DNA from 3 places in the Vibrio hippocampi genome. Region 1 is predicted to be linked to each of the others. Evidence: predicted binding sites of a transcription regulator. Region 1 holds the regulator's gene; each other region holds the start of a gene.
The links. Region 1 encodes PurR, which represses purine synthesis genes. Its sites were predicted from a motif close to TNANGNAAACGTTTNCNTNA; they were not measured.
Positions count from the first base shown of each region.

Region 2: the regulator PurR is predicted to act here: its motif matches at 2,579-2,598, upstream of purM (phosphoribosylformylglycinamidine cyclo-ligase).
Region 3: the regulator PurR is predicted to act here: its motif matches at 1,760-1,779, upstream of glyA (serine hydroxymethyltransferase).

Region 1 covers NZ_CAKLCM010000002.1:669,151-675,007, reverse strand. The annotation lists gene elyC (envelope biogenesis factor ElyC) at 1-411, shown strand, start outside; gene torR (two-component system response regulator TorR) at 513-1,220, opposite strand; gene torD (molecular chaperone TorD) at 1,497-2,141, shown strand; gene purR (HTH-type transcriptional repressor PurR) at 2,370-3,377, shown strand; cyclic di-GMP riboswitch class I at 3,546-3,629, shown strand; gene L9Q39_RS05520 (TfoX/Sxy family DNA transformation protein) at 3,749-4,336, shown strand; gene L9Q39_RS05515 (TVP38/TMEM64 family protein) at 4,496-5,215, shown strand; gene L9Q39_RS05510 (putative signal transducing protein) at 5,216-5,548, shown strand; gene L9Q39_RS05505 (alpha/beta fold hydrolase) at 5,545-5,857, opposite strand, start outside.
Region 2 covers NZ_CAKLCM010000002.1:164,502-170,358, reverse strand. The annotation lists gene L9Q39_RS03245 (DUF2066 domain-containing protein) at 1-19, opposite strand, end outside; gene L9Q39_RS03240 (uracil-xanthine permease family protein) at 368-1,609, shown strand; gene upp (uracil phosphoribosyltransferase) at 1,755-2,381, opposite strand; gene purM (phosphoribosylformylglycinamidine cyclo-ligase) at 2,663-3,703, shown strand; gene purN (phosphoribosylglycinamide formyltransferase) at 3,707-4,345, shown strand; gene L9Q39_RS03220 (class II glutamine amidotransferase) at 4,512-5,354, opposite strand; gene lpcA (D-sedoheptulose 7-phosphate isomerase) at 5,401-5,857, opposite strand, start outside.
Region 3 covers NZ_CAKLCM010000002.1:250,443-256,299, reverse strand. The annotation lists gene L9Q39_RS03630 (homocysteine S-methyltransferase family protein) at 1-301, shown strand, start outside; gene glyA (serine hydroxymethyltransferase) at 454-1,704, opposite strand; gene L9Q39_RS03620 (YitT family protein) at 2,050-2,652, shown strand; gene treC (alpha,alpha-phosphotrehalase) at 2,753-4,444, opposite strand; gene treB (PTS trehalose transporter subunit IIBC) at 4,684-5,857, opposite strand, start outside.

The DNA of each region.
Region 1 (5,857 bases):
GCGACGGCTTATGTTCAAGACAGCAATTTAGTCTTGGTCACATCCGCGAGCCACATGCCTCGCGCTATGAATGAATTTACACAAGCAGGGCTTAAACCCTATCCAGCTCCAACCAACTACATCGCGTCCAAGCATCTTCTCAACGGTTGGGAGCGCTATTTGCCTGACTCTCAATATCTTGCTCAAACCGAACTATATTGGCACGAAACTCTGGGGTCACACTGGCGTGAACTGCAAGACTGGGCTGTCGATGTCAGTAACCTTGAGTTCGCCGAACCTGAAGAACCCGAGCTAAATGCAGTGGAAGTAGGAAGCGAAGATGAATTAGAAACGCTCGAAGTGAACGAAACCGAGACAAACGAGATTGAGGAAGTAGAAATTGAGCTAAACAGCGATTCAAGCCAACCTTAATTGTGCGACTGACACTCTGTTTTTTTAGATTCTATTCTGCCTTAACTTAAAAATTGACGGCATCAAAATACAGGCATTGCCATTGGCAATGCCTGTATTTTTTAGTCGGCGAACATATACCCTTCACCGTGTACGGTAATAAATATCTGCGGGTTTTTCGGGTCTAGCTCCATTTTAGCGCGCATGCGGCGGATCAATACGTCAATAGTACGGTCATTGGGTGCATCTACTCGATGACTGATCATATTAAGTATGCGCTCTCGGCTGAGCACCTGATTAGGATAAGAAGATAACGCCACAAGCAATTCATATTCTGCCTTGGTGAGTTTTACTGGTTCCCCACCATTCGTCAGTGAGCGGCGCTGTTTATCAAATATCCAATCACCAAAATGCAGTTTACTTTCTTGCTTATCACTACCTTTGTCCACCGGCGTTTTTCGCGCCAGAGCAATACGCCAAAGTAAATTCTTCACTCTGACCAGTAACTCACGATATTCAAACGGTTTCGTCACATAGTCGTCAGCGCCCATTTCGAGACCAACGATACGATCGATGCTGTCGGTGCGCCCAGTCACCAGCACAATACCGATGTCTGATTGGCTTCTTAATTCACGGGTAAGGGTTAAACCATCCTCGCCCGGCAGATTGATATCTAGCATCACCAGATCGACACTCGATTCAGACAGCACTTGTCTCATCTGCTCACCGTTTTCAGCTTCACTGACGAGATAGCCTTCGTGTTCAAAGTAACCCACGAGTTTGCTTCTTGTCACGACATCATCTTCGACGACCAAAACATGATATTTCATTGTTTCTACTTCTTCTAATCTTGACCCCACTGCCATTTTAAGCGTTACGCTTCAAGATACTAGCAGTGAGTCTATTTATTTAAGAAAACCTTGATTCAGCACCACGCCAATACGCACCCCATTCCTTATGCTTCAAAGTTTAGTTTTAATTTATTCATATTACTTTATATTGTTTGGTTTTTTTTCACATTGTGAGTGACTGTTATTCATATTTTTTGTCTACACTATGAATAACTTGGGTATATACCCATAGAATATTTGCTGGAGAGTACCAAAGTGCAAGAAGTAAAAGCCTTTAATGAACAACGCGCAGAAATCTACTGGTGGTTATCAAGTTTATTCACCAAAGAGTTAACAGAAAGTGAACTAGAGCAATATCAATCGCCAGAGATCCGCGCTTTCTTGTCTGGGTTAGGTGAAAACGAAGCGCTAAAACAACCTATCGACAAATTGGTGGACGCACTGAACCGTCTGCAGGTTCGCCACGATGCTCAACTCGAACTATCCGCCGACTTCTGCGAGCTTTTCTTGAAAAGTGATAAACATGGCGCACTGCCATACGCTTCAATTTATCTTGATAAATCCGGTCTTCTTAATGGCGAACCCGCTTTACAAATGCAGCAATTATTAACCAAGCACAATATTGCCGTCACGAAAGATCTCAATGAACCCGCGGATCACCTCGCCATTGAATTAGATTATCTTGGCAACCTCATTATTCGCAGCAACGAACTTGAGGCTGAAAAACATCTTAACGAAGCGTTCTCAGAGCAAGCTGACTTTATTGAGCAGCACCTACTCACTTGGATCGAACAATTCAGTCAAGCGTGTGAAAAACACGATGAGTTTGGATTTTATTCAGCCTGTAGTGCTCTATTAGTCGCATTTTGCCAATTAGACCTGACTTATCTGCGTCCTTAGGAGTCAGCGTAACTTGCCGATTCTATTGGAAATTCAGTGGCACATCTCGCCACTGATATAAATTTATACAGATTTACATTGCTTGCAATGGATGCTCGACATACAATTCGCCGTTTCAGCGATTTATAGTCGCTCTGGTTAACTTTAAATAGGCATGAAACCTTGCTTATTTACCACTTTCTCTTCGTGTCCGTTTTGAAGCAGAAGGTGAGATATTAGGATATCGCGATGGCAACGATAAAAGATGTAGCTCGTCTCGCTGGCGTTTCAACGACCACCGTTTCTCACGTCATTAACAAAACTCGCTTCGTGGCAGAAACGACACAAGAAAAAGTCATGGCCGCGGTTGACGAGCTTAACTACGCACCAAGTGCCGTGGCTCGCAGTTTAAAGTGTAACACGACCAAAACCATAGGCATGTTGGTGACCCAATCAACCAACCTATTCTTTTCGGAAGTGATCGACGGTGTAGAAAGTTACTGTTATCGCCAAGGCTATACCCTAATTCTGTGTAACACAGGTGGTGTATATGAGAAGCAGCGCGATTATATTCGCATGCTGGCGGAAAAACGTGTCGATGGTATTTTGGTGATGTGCTCCGACCTCACGGAAGAGTTGTTAGAAATGCTTGATCGCCATGCCGATATACCAAAAGTTATCATGGACTGGGGCCCAGAAAGCTCACAAGCGGATAAAATCATTGATAACTCAGAAGAAGGTGGCTATCTAGCCACTAAATTCCTGATTGGTAAAGGTCATACCGATATCGCTTGTTTAAGTGGTCATCTGGAAAAAGCCGTCTGCCAAGAGCGTATTGATGGTTATAAGCGAGCCATGACCGAAGCGGGCATCGAAATGAAAGCTGACCGAATCCTTGAGGGTAATTTCGAGTGTGATACCGCAGTCATTGCAGCAAACCGAATCGCGGCGATGGAAGATCGTCCAACGGCTGTGTTCTGTTTTAATGACACAATGGCACTTGGCTTAATGAGTCGCCTTCAGCAACTTGGTGTCAAAGTCCCTGAAGATATCTCTGTGATTGGCTACGATAACATTGAACTTGCGGAATACTTCTCTCCACCGCTAACGACGGTTCACCAACCGAAGCGACGCGTGGGTAAAAACGCCTTTGAAATTTTGCTTGAGCGTATCAAAGATAAAGGTCATGACAAGCGTATTTTCGAGATGCATCCAGAAATCATTGAGCGTGATTCCGTATTGGATCTCAACAGATAACTTTCATCAGCTAGCAATGTTTGTAATAAAAGCCCGACGCGGGCTTTTACTCTCATGACAGAACTAGTCGATTCATTGCTTTCTAACCACTCTATTTTTTGAACCAACATCACACTTCACAGGTCAAGCCTCCGTTATCGAATCGCTTTTCCTTTATTCTTTAGCTTGTCACGCACAGGGCAAACCACTTGAAAAGGTGGGACGCAAAGCCTCCGGCCTAAACCCAATCAGGTAGGTAGCGGGGTTACCGATGGCAGCAGAGGAATTAACAGCAAATTCTCAAACTTTGCTAACAATTAATAACCTCTGTTTTGCTAATCTCTCGGACCTGATCTAGGTGGCGTAGTTATAGAAACCGAGAAATAAGAAACATGGATAAACCTATCTTAACAAATTCGATGAAGCTGTTTTCCGAAATCGGCGTGGTCAAATCACGCTCAATGTTCGGTGGCTTCGGAATATTTATTGACGACACGATGTTTGCACTCGTCGTCAATGATCGCATTCATATTCGTGCAGACAAATCAACGGCAACCAAATTTCAGCAACTGGCATACCATCCTTACGTTTACCAAAAACGTGGGTTTCCTGTGGTCACCAACTATTTCGCGCTACCTGACGCTTATTGGCAAACCCCAGAAAAGATCATTGAGTACGCAAAAGAAGCATTACAGGTGGCTAAGCAGGCCAAGATTGCCCAACAAAAACCAACCTCGATTCGACTTAAAGATCTTCCGAACTTGCGACTCACAACCGAACGCATGCTAAAGAAAGCGGGCATTGATTCGGTGTCTGAATTGCAACAACAAGGCTCCGTAGAAGCTTTTAAAGCTATCCAACGCACACATAAAGGCAACGTGAGTATCGAATTGCTATGGGCGCTTGAAGGCGCAATTGAGGGCAAACACTGGTCGGTGATTCCCCAAGACAAGCGTCAGCAGCTTGCTGAGTTAATTTAATTCGCGTTGGTTGGCTTGGCTGAAAGGCGAAAGACTTCGCTGAGTCATGAGAAATAGTAACGACTTTTTCAGACCCATTTAATTTACTATTGATGAAAGTTATTCGCTCATCCACCTGTCTACTAAACTATAGAGTGATATAGACAGAGGATAAAAAAGATGACGAAGCAAACTCATGACACGCCCAAGCGCTCCCCAAGTAAAAAACTCATTGTCGGGGTGTTACTGGTTATCCTCGTTGTTTGGGCGGGTATCCATTTCGGTCAATATCTGACTCTTGAAAATGCTAAAGCTCAGCAACTCGCGTTAGCGGAATTTATTGACGCTAATTTTGTTTTAGCGACATCAATTTACTTTTTTGCGTATATCGCTATTACCGCATTTTCTATACCCGGTGCCGCTGTAGTGACGTTACTAGGTGCCGCGCTGTTTGGTTTTTGGACCAGTTTAGGCTTAGTTTCATTCGCGAGTACAATTGGCGCAACACTCGCCTTTTTAAGCAGTCGGTTTTTCTTGCGCGACTGGGTCCAATCCAAATTCGCTTCTAAGTTAACCACCATCAATGAAGGCGTTCGTAAAGACGGCGCATTTTACCTGCTGTCATTGCGCCTTATCCCGGTATTTCCTTTTTTCTTAATCAATCTCTTGATGGGATTAACCCCGATTAAAGCTAGTAAGTTCTATCTGGTGAGTCAGTTAGGTATGCTTCCGGGTACCGCGGTTTACCTTAATGCTGGTACGCAGTTGGCGAATATTGATAGCCTAGCAGGTATCGTTTCTCCGACTGTACTCGCTTCTTTTGCATTGCTTGGCTTGTTCCCAATAATCACCAAGTGGTTAATGAACAAATTTAGACAAACACCACAGGTTCAAGAATAGATGAAGATATTTATTGCCAACTCCCCTGCTGAAGCCCATATCGCACATCAGCAGTTAGTTTCGCAGGGAATACAATCTGAGGTACGAGGAGAGTCGTTGTATGGATTGCGCGGTGAAGTGCCGTTTGACGAAAGTACTCTACCTTACGTGTGGCTAATAGACACGCGTCGAGCACCGGAGGCTAAACGTACCATAGAAAATTGGCAGATCAACCTATCAAACGCGGGAGAAGGCTTAATGTGGCTTTGCCAAGCCTGTGAGGAAGAAAATGAAGCGCAATTCGATATTTGCTGGAATTGCATGCAACCGAATATCAGTGAGGTCAAATCTTAACAGGCGCGTACCGAACGAATAAACGCGATGGAGTAACGATTAAACTCTTCTGGACGTTCCACATTACAAACATGCCCACAGTCGTTAATCTCTAGTAATTGACTCGACTTATGCTCTGCGACCATTTCTTTTACCGGCTTAATAAACATATAGTCCTGATCGCCCATCAAATACAGCGTGGGAATCGGCAGTTCTCTATCTTTAAAGTAACGGTTCAATGGATTCACTTCAGAGGTAAGTTCATACCAACGTTTGAACTCTTTTTGACACAGTTTCTTGGCCTCATGAACAAACATGAGTCTAGACTCT
Region 2 (5,857 bases), 500 kb from region 1:
ACCAAGTTAAATTACGCATAAGGTTCCTAAATCACCAAGATATAAGTAGAAATGATAAGCAAGTCTACACCACTGAGCAAGCCAACATGTTCAAGCTTGTGTGATTTATCGCTCACTAAACCAGTAATAACCCACTGAAAAGGCAATTCGTTAGGCGTATTTTTTCGCCGTATTGACGCGGTGTCTTTCTCTCTCACGGTGCGACGCAAATCGCACCGATTCATTTTTGGCAATATTGTTGAACATTCTGTCATTTATTTTCAATTTCCGAATCAAAATCAATCGCGCAAACGTTTCAAGGTGTTAAAATAGCGCCAATTTGTCCAAATTTCGTGGGCAATATCATTAACAACATGGATATTGAATTATGAAGACGATCATTCAAGGTTCTCAAATGCTGTTTGTCGCATTTGGCTCCTTGGTTCTTGTACCGCTATTGACTGGCCTTGACCCTAACGTTGCACTATTTGGCGCAGGTGTCGGTACCTTGTTATTCCAACTAATGACCAAACGAAGTGTGCCCATCTTTCTCGCTTCCTCTTTTGCCTTTATTGCACCCATTATGTTTGGTGTGCAAACTTGGGGCGTAGGCGCAACTATGGGTGGTCTTATGGCTGCTGGTGTGGTTTATGTCATTCTTGGTGCAGTGATCAAAGTGAAAGGGGTGGCAATCATTCATAAACTGCTACCACCGGTTGTTGTGGGTCCCGTTATCATGGTGATTGGTCTTGGACTTGCGCCAGTCGCAGTAAACATGGCGCTAGGTAAAACCGGTGACGGTGCGGTTCAGTTAGTGAATGGCGATGCGGCACTATGGATTTCTGGCATCTCTCTACTGGTCACGATTGGTGTGAGCGTATTTGCTCGCGGTTTCCTAAAGCTACTGCCAATTGTGAGTGGTATCGCCTCAGGCTATGTGACGGCACTGTTTTTCGGTGTGGTTGATTTTACTCCGATATATGAAGCCGCTTGGCTTGCACTGCCAAACTTCACCGCTCCAGAATTCAATATCAATGCTATTTTGTTCATGTTGCCTGTAGCGATCGCACCCGCGGTTGAACACGTGGGTGATATGTTGGCAATCTCAAATGTAACGGGTAAAGACTATCTGAAGAAACCGGGTCTTCACCGTACTATTGCTGGTGACGGGGTTGCGACTATCGCCGCTTCTATGATGGGCGCGCCACCTAACACAACTTATAGTGAAGTTACCGGTGCAGTTATGCTGACTAAAGCATTCAACCCTGTGATTATGACTTGGGCTGCCGTTACCGCTATCGTACTTGCATTGGTAGGTAAACTGGGCGCGATTCTACAGACCATTCCTGTACCAGTCATGGGCGGCATCATGATTCTGCTATTTGGTTCTATTGCGACCGTCGGTCTAAATACTCTGATTAAGAACCATGTTGACCTGCATAAATCACGCAACCTTGTGATTGTGGCAATTACCCTTGTGTTTGGTATTGGTGGGATGGCATTTGGCATCGGCGAATTCAGTCTACAAGGTGTCAGCCTTTGCGGTATCGTGGCGATTCTCCTCAACCTGATCCTACCGCACGATCTTGGCGAAAATCGCGTTGTTGATAACACGCAAATCGAAGATTAATCTCGAACTCAGCAAATAAAAAATGGCTGCCTATTTGGGCAGCCATTTTTATTCGTATCTTGCGCTTAATCGTCTAACGGATAAGCACCTGACTTATAAACCGTCGCTATTATTTACACAATCGCTATTATTTATACAGTCACTATTATTGAGTACCGAAGATCTTATCGCCCGCATCACCAAGACCAGGAACGATATAGCCTTTGTCATTGAGGCATTCATCGATAGCCGCTGTGTACATCTCTACGTCTGGGTGCGCTTTCTCTAACGCTTCAATCCCTTCTGGAGCCGCCACTAGCACTAATACTTTGATCTGCTTACAGCCTTTTTCTTTCAATAGATCGATAGTGGCGATCATTGAGCCGCCAGTGGCTAACATTGGGTCCACAACCAGTGCGATACGCTCATCAATGTTCGACGCAAGCTTGTTAAAGTATGGAACAGGCTCTAGCGTTTCTTCGTCACGGTAGATACCCACGACACTGATACGCGCACTTGGCACATGCTCAAGTACACCATCCATCATGCCAAGACCAGCACGCAAGATAGGAACCACCGTTACTTTTTTACCTTTGATCTGATCCACTTCAACGGGACCATTCCAGCCATTAATGGTGACTTTTTCAGTTTCAAAGTCAGCGGTTGCTTCGTAGGTTAAGAGGCTACCTACTTCTGTCGCTAATTCACGAAAACGTTTGGTGCTGATGTCTCCTTCGCGCATTAAGCCAAGTTTGTGCTTAACGAGGGGATGTTTTACTTCAACAACTTTCATGTCCTACTCCGGGAAATATTTTACAAAACTTGAGGATTATATACCCAAACTTACTCAAGATGCGAATTTCAGCGAAATTTGCTTGGTTTATAAACAGTAAAACCGCTTGAAGATTAAGTGGTTCTTAATGGAAAGTCATTCACGCCAGCGACTAGCGAAGCAAACGTTACCTTGGCACGATATTAGTTTGAATTTTCTTACGCAAACGTTTTCCTTTTTAGTTAAACCCCTGTTAGAATAGCGCCGCTTTTCACATCCATTTAGATATCGAGGACTGTCCCGTGAGCGGAAATAACACTTCCCTAAGCTATAAAGACGCTGGTGTAGACATTGATGCAGGCAACGCATTAGTAGACCGTATTAAAGGCGCGGTTAAGCGCACTCGTCGCCCTGAAGTGATGGGAGGCATCGGTGGTTTTGGTGCTTTATGTGAGCTGCCAACTAAATACAAGCAACCTGTTCTCGTATCTGGCACTGACGGTGTTGGAACGAAGCTGCGTCTTGCTCTTGATATGAACAAACACGACACCATTGGTATCGATCTAGTGGCAATGTGTGTTAATGACCTGATTGTTCAAGGTGGCGAGCCGCTATTTTTCCTAGACTACTATGCAACAGGAAAACTAGACGTAGATACTGCGGCTGACGTAGTCACAGGTATCGCAGAAGGCTGTGTACAGGCAGGTTGTTCGCTCATCGGTGGCGAAACCGCTGAAATGCCAGGTATGTACGAAGGCGAAGATTACGACGTAGCCGGTTTCTGTGTTGGCGTTGTGGAAAAAGAAAATATCATCGACGGCACCAAAGTCGCCGCGGGTGATGCACTTATCGCGGTTGGTTCAAGCGGCCCTCACTCAAACGGTTACTCACTTATCCGTAAGATCCTAGAAGTATCGGGCGCAGATAAGAACGAAGTTTTGGGTGAGCGTACCATTGGTGAACACCTATTAGAACCAACCAAAATTTACATTAAGTCAGCACTTAAAATGATCGAGCAGCATGATATCCACGCTATCTCGCACATCACTGGTGGCGGTTTCTGGGAAAACATCCCTCGTGTACTTCCAGAAGGTACTAAAGCCGTTATTGATGGCAACAGCTGGGAATGGCCAGCGATCTTTAATTGGCTGCAAGAGAAAGGCAACGTAGACACATTCGAAATGTATCGCACCTTTAACTGTGGTGTTGGTCTTATCGTTGCCCTGCCAAAAGATCAGGCACAAGCCGCCGTCGACCTGCTCAACGCAGAAGGTGAAAATGCTTGGATCATTGGTGACATTGCAACTGCCGAAGCTGGCGAAGAGCAAGTAGAGATCAATTAATCAATGAAGAATATCGTTGTTCTAGTCTCGGGAAACGGAACCAATTTACAGGCCATTATTGATGCTTGTGAATCGACAATAGAAAACGCAAAGGTAAGCGCTGTATTCTCAAATAAAGAGTCAGCGTTTGCACTGGAACGTGCCAAAAAGGTGGGCGCTGAAGCCGCTTTCCTTGACCCTAAGCTTAGTGAGACCAGAGAAGCCTTTGATGAAGCATTAATGCGCCGCATTGATGCTCATGAACCTGACTTGGTGGTACTAGCGGGTTATATGCGTATTTTAAGTGGCGACTTTGTGCGTCACTACATGGGGCGTATGCTTAACATTCACCCATCGCTATTACCCAAGTATCCGGGGCTTCATACTCACCAGCGTGCAATCGACAACTGCGATGAACATCATGGAACCACCATCCATTTTGTGACCGAAAAGCTCGATGGCGGTCCTATTGTGTTGCAAGCTAAGGTGCCAGTATTTGATGATGACACCGTGGAAACACTAGAACAGCGTATTCAAACTCAAGAACACCAGATTTACCCACTCGTGGTGAAATGGTTTGTTGAGGAGCGATTGACTATGGTCGATGGCAAAGCTTGTCTTGATGGTAATGAACTTGGTCCACAAGGTCATGCTAGCAACTGATTAGCTATTCGCTGAATCGCATCATTTTATTAAAAAAGCGATAACCCAAGGGTTATCGCTTTTTGTTTATTTGGTTGTTTGTTTATTTGGTTGTTTATTGTTGGGAGAGTTTGCTTGTGAGAGTGCTGACTACTTATTGAAGTGCTGACTTGTAGAAGCGCAACCGTTACAACTTTTCGGTCGGAGCCTGATTACCCGGTTTCGCTGCTGCAAAGGCGACATCTTTTAGCTGTTCAACATTGCTCAATACCAAATCGCCGTGATGGAACAGGTTAAATTCCCTCGGCTTCATTCGGCTCCAAGATTCATTACCCGTTAAAGGCTGGGTAGCAATCACGGACACCACATCGTTGGAAGTGGTTTCCTCTTGAAAGTTAATCGTGACATCTTCATCAAGCAGCGTCGCTTTGCCAAATGGGGCTCGGCGCGTGATCCAGTAGAGATGATTGGTACAATACGTCATCACATACTCCCCATCACTGAGCAGCATGTTATAGACGCCCATATCGTGCAACTCATCACAGCAGGTCGCAACATATTGGAACATGGCTAACATATCCGTTGGCGGCTCTGGGAACTTTTGCTCTAGCTTATTTAGCAACCAACAGAAAGAGAGTTCGCTATCGGTCTGCCCTACTGGGCGGAAACGTCCCGTTTCCAGAGAATGATAATCGGATAATTGACCATTGTGCGCCAAGGTCCAATAACGCCCCCACAACTCCCGTGTAAATGGGTGGGTGTTTTCTAAATTCACCTTGCCTCGGTTGGCTTGACGAATATGACTGACCACGGATCGGCTTTTTATGGGGTACTTTTGTACCAACTCTGCGATTTCAGAATCACAGCTCGGATTAGGATCTTTAAAGGTTCTAAAGCCTTTTCCTTCATAGAAAGTGATGCCCCAGCCATCCTTGTGTGGACCTGTATTGCCACCCCTTTGAATAAGACCAGTAAAACTAAAACAAATATCGGTTGGCACATTTGCACTCATGCCAAGCAATTCACACATGGTGGACTCTACTCTTGTTATTTAGGATTAAAATAGACAGAAGCGATTACGCTTCCATCTCTTTTTCGACTAACTGAATAATGATATGGATAATTTTGATATGGATCTCTTGAATGCGATCTGCATAACCAAAATGAGGAACACGAATTTCGATGTCCGCCGTACCTGCCATTTTGCCGCCATCTTTACCCGTTAACGCGATGGTTTTCATCCCTTTCGCCTTGGCCGCTTCAATCGCTTTTAAAATGTTGCCCGAATTTCCAGACGTCGATAAACCAAACAGTACATCACCAGAACGACCCACCGCTTCAACATAGCGAGAAAATACATAGTCGTAACCGAAGTCATTACTCACACAAGACAGGTGACTGGGATCAGAAATCGCAATACCAGCGTAACCTGGACGGTTTTCACGGTAACGACCCGTCAGTTCTTCCGCAAAGTGCATCGCATCGCAGTGAGAGCCGCCGTTACCACAAGAAAGGACTTTACCTTCTTGTTTA
Region 3 (5,857 bases), 420 kb from region 1:
CATCTTTTTTAATTGTTCTATTCCAGAGGTTATTGAGCAAGCAATCAAAGACGTCAATAAGGTATTAAGCCAAACCGGCAAGACTCTCGATATTGGCGTGTACGCCAATAGCTTTACACCGATCCATTCCGACCATAAAGCGAATGACCGCTTTCAAGGATTACGCAACGTGTCTGAACATGAGTATCTGGAGTTTGCCAAGCAATGGCAGAGTTTAGGCGCAAATATCATCGGTGGATGTTGTGGTATTTCACCCAGTCATATTCAACAGCTAAGAAAGTGGAAAGATACGCTGAAGTAGCTTTTGGAAAGGCGTTTTTGCAAAATAGCTTGTAAAAAGTAGCTGGGTAAAGCTGTATTGAGCATCACAATCTGATCGTCATTCAAGCCAATAACAACAGGCACAAAAAAGCCCTCAAATGAGGGCTTAATTCAAACTAATCAATCCGTTGATTATGCGTAAACAGGCAGAGACTGACAGATAGCCAGAACTTTCTGTTTTGTTGCTTCAATCACGTCTTGGTTATCAAGGTTATCGAGAACATCACACATCCAGTTCGCCAGATCTTTTGCGTTGTCGACCGTGAAGCCACGACGAGTAATCGCTGGAGTACCAACACGGATACCCGATGTAACAAACGGGCTACGTGGGTCATTAGGAACTGAGTTTTTGTTGACGGTAATATTAGCAGCACCCAGCGCAGCATCTGCTTCTTTACCCGTGATGTCTTTGTCGATAAGGTCAACAAGGAACAAGTGGTTTTCTGTGCTGTTTGATACGATTTTATAACCGCGCTCTTGGAACTGAGCCACCATCGCTTTTGCGTTTTGTACTACGCGCGCTTGATACTCTTTAAACTCAGGCTCCATCGCTTCTTTGAAAGCCACTGCTTTACCTGCAATCACGTGCATCAAAGGACCACCTTGACCGCCAGGGAATACCGCTGAGTTCAGCTTCTTATACATATCTTCACCAGCATTCGATAGGATAAGACCGCCACGAGGACCCGCTAGTGTTTTGTGAGTTGTAGTTGTTACAACGTGCGCATGTGGCACTGGCGTTGGGTAGACGCCCGCGGCAATCAGACCCGCAACGTGCGCCATATCAACAAATAGGAAAGCGTCCACTTTATCTGCGATTTCACGCATACGTGCCCAGTCAACCACTTGGCTGTAAGCAGAGAAACCACCGATAATCATTTTCGGCTTATGCTCAAGCGCTAATTGCTCCATTTCGTCATAGTTGATCTGACCCGCTTCATCAATGCCGTAAGGAATAACGTTGTAATGCTTACCTGAGAAGTTAACCGGAGAACCGTGCGTAAGGTGACCACCGTGAGCTAGGCTCATACCTAGAACAGTATCGCCAGGATTAAGCAGCGCCATGTAAACCGCGCTGTTCGCTTGAGAGCCTGAGTGTGGCTGTACATTCGCATACTCACAATCAAACAGTTGGCAAGCGCGATCGATCGCTAATGCTTCTGCTTTATCTACATATTCACAACCGCCATAGTAACGCTTGCCTGGGTAGCCTTCTGCGTACTTGTTAGTAAGTTGCGAGCCTTGCGCTTCCATTACGCGTGGGCTGGTGTAGTTTTCTGAAGCGATAAGCTCGATGTGCTCTTCTTGACGAAGGGTCTCTTCTTGAATAGCCGCAAATAGCTCCGCATCGTAATCGGCGATGTTCATATCACGCTTTAGCATCTGTATCTCCTGACTCAGATATGACTGAAAGTTTCAAAAAAACCACATAATGACCAAAAGCAAACGTTTTCGTCACCACATTTGATGACTGGCATAATACATAATTTGATCTAGGTCATAAAGAAAAAATTGGCTTTTTCTCATGTTGTTTTTTCATAGTAACACTCCGTTGGTTCATATATTGGTATATAGCCGCCATGCAAACCCCAAGTGTCAATTATTCTATTTACACTGTGTAAAATTTGAATTACATAGATTTACCGCAATTTTTATCCGCTAGCTACCGAAAAGATCATCTTTTTACTACTATTAGCCTCCATTTACACCAGATAGATTTAGCCACTGATGGAAAAACACACAGCAAAAGAAGACTGGATTGCGATTCTAACTGGCACCTTTATCGTTGCCCAAGGGGTCTTTTTTCTTCAATCAGCACACCTAATTACCGGCGGCACAACAGGTCTTGCCCTACTTATCAGTCAATTTACACCTTTTACGTTTGGTGTACTTTACTTTTTAGCTAACTGTCCTTTTTACTTGCTAGCATGGCAACGCTTTGGGCGGCAGTTTGCCATTAACAGTGCCGTTTCTGGCGCTTTGGTTTCTATCTTTGCTGATCATCTGTATTTACTGATTTCACTCGAATCGATTAGCGACATTTACTGTGCCATTACTGGTGGATTGTTGATGGGCTTAGGTATGTTGATCCTATTCCGTCACCGTTCAAGTCTGGGTGGCTTCAACGTACTGTGTTTGCTTATTCAAGATAAGTTTGGGATTTCTGTTGGTAAATCTCAGATGGTGATTGACGCTTGCATCCTGATTTCGTCTTTGTTCTTCGTGACACCTTGGATTATCGGCTTGTCGATTCTTGGCGCATTCGCGCTGAATCTAGTACTTGCAATGAATCACAAACCGTATCGTTATTCGGTAAGCTACGGTTCATAACCTTACAGTGAAATTTGAAGCACAATTCACTCTGCGCCAAACTAAAAAAACAAAAGACTTTGGGGGTCACTTCAAAGCCTTTTGTTTAATACCGAAATTCTTAGAGGTAGTTATCAATTAACATAATGCGTGTTTCATAAGGGCGTAGAACCAGGTGATTGGAAGCAATCGCGCCAGTCGCATTATGATAGTTAGAAAGTAGGTTGTTGGCTTTACTCATATCAAAGCGCTCAGGTAACACACACTCCACTTCTTCGCCGTAATAGTTATTGACACACAACAGCGTTTGCTTTGCGTTTTGGCGAGCATAAGCAAAAATGCGTTTGTGTTTTGGCAGTAAATCCTCGTAGCGACCATCCGTAATCACAGGAACTTGTTTACGCAGTTCAATCAAGCGTTTATAGAAGTAGAACACTGAGTTCAAATCCGCAATAGCCGCTTCTGCGTTGATGCTAGTATAATTTTGAGCGACTTCTAACCACGGCGCGCCTACTGTGAAGCCTGCATGTTTAGCGCTATTCCATTGCATTGGTGTACGTGAGTTATCACGCGACTTCTGCGCCAAAATTGCCATCATATCTTCGTGTGCAATGCCATCACGGTTGACCATGATATCGTACATATTGGTGCTTTCAACATCGCGATATTGGCTGATTTCAGTATAACTTGGGTTGGTCATACCAATTTCTTCGCCTTGGTAAATATAAGGCGTCCCTTGCATCATATGAATAGACGCCGCCAGCATCTTGGCTGATTCTACTCGATATTGTTGGTCGTCACCTAAACGACTTACAACACGAGGCTGGTCGTGATTGCACCAGAACAGTGCGCCCCACCCTTTGCCATTCAAGCCAGTTTGCCAATGGTTGAAAATCTGCTTCAGTTGGATGAAATCAAACGGCGCTTTGGTCCACTTGTCACCATCGGGATAATCAATTTTTAGATGATGGAAGTTGAACACCATCGATAGCTCTTTACCATCTTGCGCCGAGTACTGTTGGCAATGCTCTAGCGTGGTTGAAGACATTTCACCAACCGTCACGCTGCCGTATTTTTGGAATACCGCTTCGCTGATCTCTTGAAGGTATTCGTGCACACGTGGCCCATCAGTATAGAAACGGCGACCATCACCAGTATCATCACTAGGGAAATCTTGCTGCTTAGAAATCAGGTTGATTACATCTAGACGGAAACCATCAACGCCCTTCTCCGCCCAGAAACTGATAACTTCTTTAACTTCTTCACGCACTACTGAGTTTTCCCAGTTAAGATCCGCTTGCTCTTTAGCAAAGAGGTGTAAGTAGTACTGACCCGTCATTTCATCCAGCGCCCAAGCATTACCGCCAAACTTTGATTGCCAGTTGTTTGGCTCTGCGCCATTGATGGGGTCTTTCCAGATGTAGTAGTCGCGGTATGGACTGTTTTTGTCGCCGAGTGCCGACTGAAACCACTGATGTTCTGTCGACGTATGGTTCACAACGATGTCCATGATGATTCGAATACCAAGTTGGTGAGCCTCTACCAACAAGCTATCGAAATCTTGCATAGTGCCGAATTCTGGATTGATCGCGTAATAATCGGAGATGTCATAACCGTTGTCGATCATTGGCGATTGGTACACAGGCGTCAGCCAAATCGCATCCACACCAAGGTGTTTTAGATACTCCAGTTTAGAAATGATCCCTTTAATATCGCCGGTGCCTTTACTTCCACTGTCACAAAAGCTTTTTGGGTAAATTTGGTAGATAGTTGCGGTTTTCCACCAACTCTCATCATGCTTGGTCATTGCCATTTCTAACACTCACATACCAGTAAAATAAAAATTGAAAACAGTGACCATTTCATCATGGCTCACTAGATGTTATATCCAAGAATGTTGAAGCGGACTTGGGATCTTCTCATTGACTCATTAAACTTGAGATTCCTGACATCTCGTGCCTCGATTCTGGATTGACCGTTTTAGTCTGTAAGACAGAAAGCGATAGTAGTTGAAACCATCGCTTCGTTGCTTGAATTACGCGGTTGCTTGAATTACGCGTTGGCGGTTTCTAATTCGCCTTTCATTTGAGCGCGCTTGTACAGCACAAGTGTCAGCGCGACTGGAATAACCATCGCGACCAACATCGCCAGTGCAAACACTCCCCAGAACGGTGGTTGGATAGACAAGATACCTGGTAAACCACCCACACCGATACCATTCGCCATCACACCTGCACTACCGCAGATAGCGGCCGCAATTGCACTACCAATCATCGCGCTCAACATTGGGAACTTGTATTTCAAGTTAATGCCATACATCGCAGGCTCAGTGACGCCAAGGTAAGCTGAGATCGCAGCTGGCACTGAAATGTCACGCTCACCATGTTTTTTACTGATGATAATGATGCCAATAACCGCAGAGGCTTGAGCGATGTTTGATAGTGCAATCAAAGGCCAGATTGGTGTGCCACCTAGCTCTTGCATCAATTGTAGGTCAACTGCGTTGGTGGTGTGATGAATACCTGTAATCACTAGAGGAGCATATAGGAAACCGAAGATGGTTGAGCCAATGATTGCAAAATCACCGGTCATAGCTGCTTTCGCCGCAAAAGCAACGCCGTCACCCAACATACGACCAAATGGACCGATAATGGAGTGCGCAAGAATTACAGACACGATGATAGAAACAAACGGCACCACGACTAGGTAGAGGTAAGATGGAGTGATGCGTTTTAAGTTGGTTTCGATAAACGCCAGTGCCATACCCGCTAACATCGCCGGAATGACTTGAGCTTGATAGCCCACTTTCTCTATTACGAACAAGCCAAAATCCCACACTTCCGGAACTTGCTTACCAATCAGATATGCGTTCATTAACTGTGGCGAAACCAGTGTTACACCCAGCGTGATACCCAAAATTGGTGTACCTCCAAGCTTTTTCACTGTAGACCAACAGACACCGACCGGTAAGAAGAAGAAGATCGCTTCGCCGATTAACCACAAAAATGAGTGTACTGTTGCCCAAAACTGACTCATTTCCGTTAGCGTTTGACCATCAAACATCTTGATGTCGCCAATCACATTACGGAAGCCAAGAATCAAGCCTCCGGTAATGATCGCTGGTAACAGTGGTACAAAGATTTCAGCAAGGTGGGAAATACCACGCTCAACAATATTCATGTTTTGACGAGCAGCATTCTTAGCCTCGTCTTTGCTGGTCTCACTT